3 regions of the Streptomyces sp. NPDC058579 genome follow, and region 1 is predicted to be linked to each of the others. Evidence: riboswitches for the same ligand, from Rfam matches in the RefSeq annotation. Region 1 holds a riboswitch; each other region holds the start of a gene.

Region 1 (3,261 bases):
CGAGCCGGTTGCGGACGAGGGCCTGCAGGACGGCGCCGACGACGGCGAGTCCGGCGCCGACGACCGCGCCGAGCAGCACGCGCGGCAGCCGGACGTCGAGCACGATCGTGCGGTACGGGGACGGGGCGGCGCGGCCGGTGAGGATCTCGACGACCTGGCCCACGGGTATCCGTACGGAGCCGAGGGCGACCCCGACGACGACGGCGACCGCGAGGGCCGCGAGGAGGCCGGTGACGACGAGACCGTACGGGAGCGGCCCCCGTACGGGGGCGGCCGCCTTCACCGGCGCCCGCCCCGTCACCGACGTCACCGGTTCGGGTGGAGCTGGGCGGAGAGCTTGTCGACGGCGGCCGGGACGCGGACGCCGAGGACCGCGTCCGAGAGGGGCATGACGGCGAAGCGCTTGTTCTTGATCGCCGGGACGTCCTTGAGGGCGGGGTCGTCCAGGAGGCGCTTCTTCTTCTGTTCGACGGTCGTGGAGCCGTAGTCGTAGATGACGATCACGTCGGGCTTGCGGGCGACGACCTGCTCCCAGGTCGCGTCGCCGAAGGTCTTGTCCAGGTCGGCGAAGACGTTGCGGCCGCCGGCCCGGGTGATCAGCTCGTTGCCGATGCCCTTGCCGCCGGCCGTGAACGCGGTCTTGTCGCCGCTGTCGTAGACGAAGACCGACACCGGGGCGACCCCCTTGAGCCGCTTCTCGGTCGCCGTGACGGTCTTCTTCGCTTCGGCGGTCCAGTCGGCGCCGCGCTCGGGGACGCCGAAGGTCCGGGCGACCTCGTCGACCTCCTGGTAGAGGTCGGCGAGGGAGGAGGCGCCGGAGGGGCAGTACTCCATGTTGAGGCGGCTCTCGATGCCCGACTTCTTCAGGTCGTCGCGGCCGCGCCCTGCCTTGGCGTCGAAGGCGCTGGCGTAACCCCCGTAGACGAAGTCGGGGTTGGCGGCGAGCAGGGCCTCCTTGGAGGGGTACTCCTTGGAGAGCACCGGCACCGCGTCGTACGCCTTCTTGTACGCGGGCAGGATCCGGTCGTCGAGGTAGGCGGTGCCGGCCAGGGACTTCTCCAGGCCGAGGGCGAGCATGACCTCGGTGACGTGCTGGTTCATGGTCACGGCCCGCTTCGGCGGCGCCTGGAAGGTCGTCTTCACACCGCAGTTGGAGACGGTGTACGGGAATCCCGGCGCGGACTTCCCCGCGGGGGCGGCCTGCTCCGCGGGGGCCGCGCAGGCGGCGAGCAGCGGGACGAGGGCTGCGGCGGGCAGCAGGGTACGGCGGTGCCGGGTGAACACGGACGTGCCTCCTCCGGGGATTTCCACGTCCCCAGTCGGTGGTGAGAGGCGGCAGGTCAGTTCCTGGCTCCCAGCGAGCGAAGTCGCTGGTCACAGTGGCGGGACCGCGCCGGATTGCACACCGGCTTCCTGGGTCCTGCCGCCCTTGATTGTCGCGTCAGTCTCTCAGACGGTCATACGACCTTCGCGGGTATCCCTCACACGTACTCCTCGACCACCTTGATGTCCTCTTCCGTCACGACGCCGTCGACGATCGTGTAGGAGCGGAACTGGAAGGGGCCCGCGCCGTCGGTGTCGGCGGTGGAGACCAGGACGTAGTGGGCGCCGGGCTCGTTCGCGTACGTGATGTCGGTGCGCGAGGGGTAGGCCTCGGTGGCGGTGTGCGAGTGGTAGATGATCACGGGCTCCTCGTCCCGGTCGTCCATCTCGCGGTAGAGCTTCAGCAGGTCGGCCGAGTCGAACTCGTAGAACGTGGGCGAGCGCGCCGCGTTCAGCATCGGGATGAACCGCTCGGGGCGGCCGCTGCCGGCGGGACCCGCGACCACGCCGCAGGCCTCGTCGGGGTGGTCCGCGCGGGAGTGTTCCACGATCTGGTCGTACAGGGCCCGGGTGATGGTCAGCATGGCGACAGGATAAGCAGACGGGCCGCCCCGTACCGAGGAGTGGTACGGAACGGCCCGAATGCCGAGACGGAGCAGGTCAGGAACGCTTCACGAAGGCCGCGCCCTGCGGGTTGCGCGCCTTCAGGATCAGGTACGAGACACCCAGGAGCAGGCCCCACAGGGGGGCGCAGTACAGCGAGATCCGCGCGTCCTTGTCGATGCCCATCATCACGATGACCATGCCGATGAAGGCGAGCGAGAAGACGCTGAACCAGATGCCGCCCGGGGCCTTGAAGGAGGACTGGGGCAGCTCGCCCCGGTCGGCCTTGAGGCGGAAGCGGATCTGGCAGACCAGGATCATGATCCAGGCCCACATGCCGGAGATGGTCGCGAAGGAGACGACGTAGTTGAACGCCTCGCCCGGCCACTGGTAGTTGATCCAGACGCCGACCATCATCAGCCCGGCCGAGAAGGACGTACCGGCCAGCGGCAGGCCGTTCTTGGTGAGCTTGGTGAAGAACTTCGGGCCCTGGCCGTTGAGCGCGAGGTCGCGCAGCATGCGGCCGGTGGAGTACATGCCCGAGTTGCAGGAGGACAGCGCGGCGGTCAGCACGACGAAGTTCACGATCGCGGCGCCGATGCCGAGGCCCATCTTCTCGAAGGCCGCGACGAACGGGGAGATGCCCGGCTGGAAGTGGGTCCACGGGACGACCGACAGGATCATGATCAGCGCGCCGACGTAGAAGACGGCGATGCGCCACGGCACGGTGTTGATGGCCTTGGGCAGGACGGTCTTCGGGTCCTTGGACTCGCCCGCCGTGACACCGACGAGCTCGACGGCGAGGAAGGCGAACATGACCATCTGCAGGGTCATCAGGGTCGAGCCGATGCCCTTGGGGAAGAAGCCGCCCTCGGACCAGAGCAGGCTGACCGAGGCGGTGTCACCGGCGTCGGAGAAGCCGATGGTGAGGACACCGGCGCAGATCAGGATCATGCCGACGATCGCGGTGACCTTGACCATCGAGAACCAGAACTCGAGCTCGCCGAAGAGCTTGACGGAGATCAGGTTCGCGAGGAACAGGACGACCGTGAAGATCAGGGCGAAGACCCATTGCGGCTGATCGAGCCAGCCGTTGGCGTTCTTGGTCCAGTACTGCATGTACGCGGAGGCCGCGGTGACTTCGGTGATGCCGGTGACGACCCAGAAGAGCCAGTACGTCCAGCCGGTCACGAAGCCCCAGAAGGGGCCGATGAACTCGCGTGCGTACTCCGAGAAGGAGCCGGACACGGGCCGGTACATGAGGAGCTCGCCGAGCGCCCGCATGATGAAGAAGATGACGAGGCCCGCGATGGCGTACGCGAGGATCAGGCTCGG
Region 2 (3,261 bases), on a different contig from region 1:
GGCCTGCTCGCGCTGCTCGGCTTCATGGCGATCGCCGCCGGGGTCAAGGTCTCCAACGGCCAGCTGGCGATCCCGCAGCTGTTCGAGAACATGTTCCCGGACTGGTTCGCGGGTGTGGCCTTCGCCGCCATCGGCATCGGCGCGCTCGTACCGGCCGCGATCATGTCGATCGCCGCCGCCAACCTCTTCACCCGCAACATCTACAAGGACTTCCTGAAGCCGGACGCCACGCCGGCGCAGGAGACCAAGGTGTCCAAGCTGGTGTCGCTGCTGGTCAAGGTCGGCGCGCTGGCCTTCGTCCTCACCATGGACAAGACGGTCGCGATCAACTTCCAGCTGCTCGGCGGCATCTGGATCCTGCAGACCCTCCCGGCCCTGGTCGGCGGTCTCTTCACCCGCTGGTTCCACCGCTGGGCGCTGCTCGCCGGCTGGGCCGTCGGCATGGTCTACGGCACGGCCGCGGCGTACGGCGTGGCCAGCCCGACCCAGAAGCACTTCGGCGGCTCGTCCGCCGAGATCCCGGGGATCGGCGAGATCGGCTACATCGGCCTCACCGCCTTCGTGCTCAACGTCATCGTCACCGTCGTCCTCACCTTCGTCCTGAAGGCCGTCAAGGCGCCGGAGGGCGTGGACGAGACCTCGCCGTCGGACTACACGGCGGACGCGGGCGACAAGGGCGTCTCGACCGAGCTGCCGAAGGTCGGCGTGAGCTCGCACTGACGCCGTAACGGCACCACGTGAGGGCCCGGGGTTTCCGAGCGGAAATCCCCGGGCCCTTCGCCGTGCCCCTCGGGCAGACTGCGGGCCATGGACATCACGATCAGGGCGGTACGGCCCGAGGAGTACGAGACGCTCGGCGAGATCACCGCCCGCGCCTTCCTCGACGACGGACACCTCGACTTCGGCGAGGACGACGACTACCTGCACGTCCTGCGCGACGTGGCCCGGCGCGACGCCGAGGCCGAGGTCCTGGTCGCGGCGGACCGCTCGGGGCGGCTGCTCGGCGGGGTGACCTTCACCCCCGGAGACCGGCCGTGGGCCGACCTCGCCGGGGCGGGCGAGGCGGAGTTCCGGATGCTCGCGGTCGCGAAGGCGGCGCGCGGCCGAGGGGTCGGCGAGGCGCTCGTCCGGGCCTGTGTCGAGCGGGCGCGGACCCTGGAAGGGTGCGTACGGGTCCGGCTCTCCACGCAGCGCGGCATGTCCGGCGCGCACCGGATCTACGAGCGGATGGGTTTCGTCCGCACTCCGGAACGCGACTGGAAGCCGATCCCGGACATGGAGCCGCTGCTCACGTACGCCCTGGAGCTGTGACCCCCGGGTATTCCCTGATTCCCGAACGAATTCGGGGGCGACACAACATGTGGGGGGTGCCAAGAGCGGCGCCCCCCACATGTATGCTCGTGCTCGCTGTCGTCGCAGGGGAATCCGGTGCGAATCCGGAACTGTCCCGCAACGGTGTGCTTTTGACGGCTTCGTCCGTCCGGTCAGTCCGAAGACCTGCCGACAGCGCACCCGGTCCTTCCGTTCCGGGTGTCACAGACGTCTGGGCCTCGCGGAGTGGGCCGTGGCGCGGTTCTCCCCTGCCTTCGGGGAGCCGCCGCCCGCCTCCCGCGCCGGCCCCGAGCCGAGCGAGGGAGAGCCCCACGTGACCATCGCGCCCGCCGATCCGGCCGCAGCGATCGAGAGCGACGGCAACGAGAGCGACGGACCCGGGACCGTGCTCCTGCGGACCCTGACCGACCTCACCGCCGACCTCACGGACACCGACCCCGGCAAGGTCGCCGCCGCCGCTCTGCGGGGCCGCAACGCCGGCTCGGACGAGGCGGAGCTGCGCGAGCTGGCCACCGAGGCGGCCGCGGGTCTCATCGCCGAGGACCCGGCCTACTCCCGGCTCGCGGCCCGGCTGCTGACCATCACGATCGCGGACGAGGCGGCCTCCCAGGGCTCGGTCTGCTTCTCCGCCTCCGTCGCCGTCGGTCACCACGAGGGCCTGATCGCCGACCGCACCGCCGACTTCGTCAAGCTGCACGCCGACCGTCTCGACGCGCTCATCGACGGTAAGGCGGACGACCGCTTCGGCTACTTCGGTCTGCGCACCCTCTACTCCCGCTACCTGCTGCGCCACCCGATCACCCGCCAGGTGATCGAGACCCCGCAGCACTTCATGCTGCGCGTCGCCTGCGGCCTCGCCGAGGACGACTCCACCCGCGCGCTCGACGAGGTCGCCGCGCTCTACCGGCTGATGAGCCGGCTCGACTACCTGCCGTCCTCCCCCACGCTCTTCAACTCCGGCACCCGTCACCCGCAGATGTCGTCCTGCTACCTCCTCGACTCCCCGCTGGACGAGCTGGACTCCATCTACGACCGGTACCACCAGGTCGCGCGCCTCTCGAAGCACGCGGGCGGCATCGGCCTGTCGTACTCCCGCATCCGTGCCCGCGGTTCGCTGATCCGCGGCACCAACGGGCACTCCAACGGCATCGTGCCGTTCCTGAAGACCCTGGACGCCTCCGTGGCGGCCGTGAACCAGGGAGGCCGGCGCAAGGGCGCGGCCGCGGTCTACCTGGAGACCTGGCACGCGGACATCGAGGAGTTCCTTGAGCTGCGCGACAACACCGGTGAGGACGCCCGGCGTACGCACAACCTGAACCTCGCGCACTGGATCCCGGACGAGTTCATGCGCCGGGTCAACGCGGACGCCGAGTGGTCGCTGTTCTCCCCGGCGGACGTGCCCGAGCTGGTCGACCTGTGGGGCGAGGAGTTCGACGCCGCGTACCGCGCCGCCGAGGCGAAGGGGCTTGCCCGCAAGACCATGCCGGCCCGTGACCTGTACGGCCGGATGATGCGGACCCTGGCCCAGACCGGCAACGGCTGGATGACCTTCAAGGACGCCTCGAACCGTACGGCCAACCAGACCGCCGAGCCCGGCCACACGGTCCACTCCTCGAACCTCTGCACGGAGATCCTCGAGGTCACGGACGACGGGGAGACGGCCGTGTGCAACCTCGGCTCCGTCAACCTGGGTGCGTTCGTCGTCGGTTCGGACATCGACTGGGAGCGGCTCGACGAGACCGTCCGTACGGCCGTCACCTTCCTCGACCGGGTCGTGGACATCAACTTCTACCCGACCGAGCAGGCCGGCCGCTCCAACGCCCGCTGGCGCCCGGTGGGCCTGGGCGCGATGGGCCTCCAGGACGTCTTCTTCCAGCTGAAGCTGCCGTTCGACTCCCCCGAGGCGCGGGCGCTCTCCACCCGGATCGC
Region 3 (3,261 bases), on a different contig from region 1:
AGGGCAGTCCTACCTTTGAACTGCCCGAGGGAGAGCTGGAGTTGGGGGTGGGGATTCATGGTGAACCCGGGCGGGAGCGGCGGGCGATGATGACCTCTCGCGAGATCGCCGACTTCGCCGTCCACGCCGTACTGGAGGACCTTCAGCCGTCCGGTCCCGTACTCGCCCTGGTGAACGGGATGGGGGCCACGCCCCTGCTCGAGCTGTACGGGTTCAACGCCGAGGTGCAGCGGGTGCTGGCCGAGCGCGGGGTGCCCGTCGCCCGCACGCTGGTCGGGAACTACGTGACCTCGCTCGACATGGCCGGCTGTTCGGTGACGCTCTGCGAGGCCGACGAGGAGCTGCTGCGGCTCTGGGACGCGCCCGTGCAGACGGCCGCTCTGCGATGGGGTCGGTGAGAGGGGAAATGAACCAGGTCGAGCAGTTCGACGTCGATTTCTTCCGTCGGTGGCTTGCTGCCGCCGCTGCCGCCGTCTACCGGGAGGCCGGCCGTCTCACCGAGCTCGACTCGGCGATCGGCGACGCTGACCACGGCGCCAATCTGAAGCGGGGGTTCGCCGCCGTCACGGAAGTGCTGGACAAGGAGCCGCCCGCCACGCCCGGGGCCGTACTCGTCCTCGCCGGGCGGCAGTTGATCTCCACCGTCGGCGGGGCGTCCGGGCCGCTGTACGGGACGCTGCTGCGCCGCACCGGCAAGGCGCTCGGCGACGCCGGGGCGGTGACGCGGCAGGAGCTGGCGGCGGCGCTGGCCACCGGGGTCGCCGCCGTGGGTCAGCTCGGCGGGGCCCAGGTCGGCGACAAGACGATGCTGGACGCGCTCGTGCCCGCGGCCGAGGCGCTCGGCGACTCCTTCGCCGCCGCCCGGGACGCGGCCGAGGCCGGCGCCCTGGCGACCGTACCCCTGCGGGCGCGCAAGGGCAGGGCCAGCTATCTGGGCGAGCGGTCGGTCGGGCACCAGGACCCCGGGGCGACGTCGTCGGCGCTGCTGATCGCCGCGCTCGCGGAGGTGGCCGCCGCATGACCGGTCAGGTGGGCATCGTCCTGGTCTCGCACAGCGCGGCCGTGGCCGACTCCGTCGCCGCCCTGGCCCGGGGGCTTGCGGGCGGCGGGGCGACCGCGCCCGTGGCCGCCGCCGGAGGCACCCCCGACGGGGGGCTCGGCACCAGCTCCGAGCGGATCGTCAAGGCGGCACGCGCGGTCGACGGGGGCGCCGGGGTGGCCCTCCTCGTCGACCTCGGCAGCGCCGTCCTGACCGTCAAGGCGCTCCTCGCCGAGGGGGACGAGCTGCCGGACGGAGCCCGTCTCGTGGACGCGCCCTTCGTCGAGGGCGCCGTCGCCGCGCTCGTCACGGCGAGCGCGGGCGGGGACCTGGACGCGGTGACCGCCGCGGCGGCGGAGGCGTACACCTACCGGAAGGAGTGAGCGAGGGGCTCAACAGCGTGAGGGGGCGCGCGGGAGATCTGTCACACACCGTCCGGGGGCGCACCGATGTTGTGATGTACCTGGTCAACCCACTAATGTCACAGCGCCTTGGTGTACGGGAAACCGGTGCGGTACCGGTGCGGCCCTCGCCACTGTGATCGGGAAGTCCGGCTCCATCCCTCCGGGGAAGCCACTGGACCGCCGCGGGAGACCGCGGCGGTGTGGGAAGGCGGAGCCGCGGCGGCATGACCCGTCAGCCAGGAGACCGGCCGAGGTGCGTTGTCCATCCACGAGGTGCTGGAGAGGGTCTCCCAACCATGCATATAGCCGAGGGGTATCTACCCCCGTTGCACGCGGCCGCCTGGGGCGTCGCGTCTGCTCCTTTTGTCGTCCACGGCGTCCGCGCGCTGACCCGTGAGGTCAAGGCCAACCCCGAGTCCACTCTGCTGCTCGGCGCGTCCGGCGCGTTCACCTTCGTCCTGTCCGCGCTCAAGATTCCGTCGGTCACGGGCAGTTGCTCGCACCCGACCGGTACGGGTCTGGGCGCGATCCTGTTCCGACCGCCGGTGATGGCGGTCCTGGGCACGATCACCCTGTTGTTCCAGGCGCTGCTGCTCGCGCACGGCGGGCTCACCACACTCGGCGCCAACGTGTTCTCGATGGCGATCGTCGGGCCGTGGGCCGGATTCGGTACGTACTGGCTGCTGCGCCGGTTCGACGTGCCGCTCATGGTGAGCGTGTTCTTCGGCGCGTTCGTCGCGGACCTGTCGACGTACTGCGTGACCAGTGTCCAGCTCGCGCTGGCCTTCCCCGACCCGGGGAGCGGTGTGGCCGGGGCGCTGGCCAAGTTCGGCTCCATCTTCGCCGTCACGCAGCTGCCGCTCGCCGTCAGCGAGGGGCTGCTCACGGTCCTCGTGATGCGGCTGCTCAAGCAGTCCAGCAAGGCGGACCTGACCCGGCTCGGGGTCCTGCTCCCGTCCCGGAAGAAGAACGAGAACGCGGAGGCGAGCGCCTGATGAGCCGGAACGCGAAGATCAACTCCCTGCTCCTGCTCGTCGTCGCGGCCCTGGCTGTGCTCCCGCTGGTCCTGGGCCTCGGCGACCACAAGGAGGAGCCGTTCGCGGGCGCGGACGCCGAGGCGGAGGCGGCGATCACGGAGATCGCTCCCGACTACGAGCCGTGGTTCAGCCCGCTCTACGAGCCGGCCTCCGGCGAGATCGAGTCGGCGCTGTTCGCCCTGCAGGCCGCGCTCGGCGCCGGTGTGCTGGCGTACTACTTCGGCGTGCACCGGGGCCGTAAGCAGGGCGAGGCCCGCGCCGAGGCGAAGGCGCTGCGGTCGGGGGCGGCGTCCGGCTCGGCGGCGTCCGGCGACGCGTAACCGCCGCCGGTGCTGCCGATCGACGCGGCGGCGCACAGCAGTCGCTGGCGCCGCCGTCACCCGTGCGAGAAGGCCGTGCTCGGCTTCGGCCTGACACTGTGCGCGGTCTGTCTGCCGCCGTGGCCGGGCGCCGTCCTGGTCGCGGCGGCCACCCTGGCCGTCCTCCTCGGTCCCGCGGGCGTGCCCGGGCGCCAGCTGTGGCGCGCCTTCCGCATCCCGCTGGGCTTCTGTGTGACGGGGGCGATCCCGCTCCTGTTCGAGGTGGGCGGGGCGCGAGGGCTCGTCGCGCTCGCGCCGGACGGGCCGGTCCACGCCGGTGAGCTGCTGCTGCGGACCTCATCGGCGTCCCTGGGCGTCCTGCTGTTCGCCTTCACCACGCCCGTGTCGGACCTGCTGCCCCGGCTTGTACGGGCCGGGGTGCCGGCGCCCGTGGTGGATGTGGCGCTGGTGATGTACCGGAT

What was found. Region 1 has a riboswitch for cobalamin ahead of ACFWRO_RS23860 (ABC transporter substrate-binding protein). Riboswitches for the same ligand answer to the same signal wherever they lie in the genome.
Region 2: linked by a shared signal. The riboswitch ahead of ACFWRO_RS35580 (ribonucleoside-diphosphate reductase subunit alpha) and the one ahead of ACFWRO_RS23860 (ABC transporter substrate-binding protein) in region 1 are both predicted to bind cobalamin.
Region 3: linked by a shared signal. The riboswitch ahead of ACFWRO_RS16160 (energy-coupling factor ABC transporter permease) and the one ahead of ACFWRO_RS23860 (ABC transporter substrate-binding protein) in region 1 are both predicted to bind cobalamin.

Annotation. Positions count from the first base shown of each region.
Region 1 is NZ_JBHXPI010000023.1:56,344-59,604, reverse strand. Features, by position in the region: gene ACFWRO_RS23865 (FecCD family ABC transporter permease) at 1-301, opposite strand, end outside; gene ACFWRO_RS23860 (ABC transporter substrate-binding protein) at 307-1,284, opposite strand; cobalamin riboswitch at 1,321-1,485, opposite strand; gene ACFWRO_RS23855 (Mov34/MPN/PAD-1 family protein) at 1,482-1,907, opposite strand; gene ACFWRO_RS23850 (amino acid permease) at 1,984-3,261, opposite strand, start outside.
Region 2 is NZ_JBHXPI010000066.1:7,153-10,413, forward strand. Features, by position in the region: gene mctP (monocarboxylate uptake permease MctP) at 1-720, shown strand, start outside; gene ACFWRO_RS35575 (GNAT family N-acetyltransferase) at 808-1,311, shown strand; cobalamin riboswitch at 1,378-1,520, shown strand; gene ACFWRO_RS35580 (ribonucleoside-diphosphate reductase subunit alpha) at 1,646-3,261, shown strand, end outside.
Region 3 is NZ_JBHXPI010000011.1:13,865-17,125, forward strand. Features, by position in the region: gene dhaK (dihydroxyacetone kinase subunit DhaK) at 1-398, shown strand, start outside; gene dhaL (dihydroxyacetone kinase subunit DhaL) at 407-1,021, shown strand; gene ACFWRO_RS16155 (PTS-dependent dihydroxyacetone kinase phosphotransferase subunit DhaM) at 1,018-1,422, shown strand; cobalamin riboswitch at 1,487-1,711, shown strand; gene ACFWRO_RS16160 (energy-coupling factor ABC transporter permease) at 1,740-2,438, shown strand; gene ACFWRO_RS16165 (energy-coupling factor ABC transporter substrate-binding protein) at 2,438-2,800, shown strand; gene cbiQ (cobalt ECF transporter T component CbiQ) at 2,810-3,261, shown strand, end outside.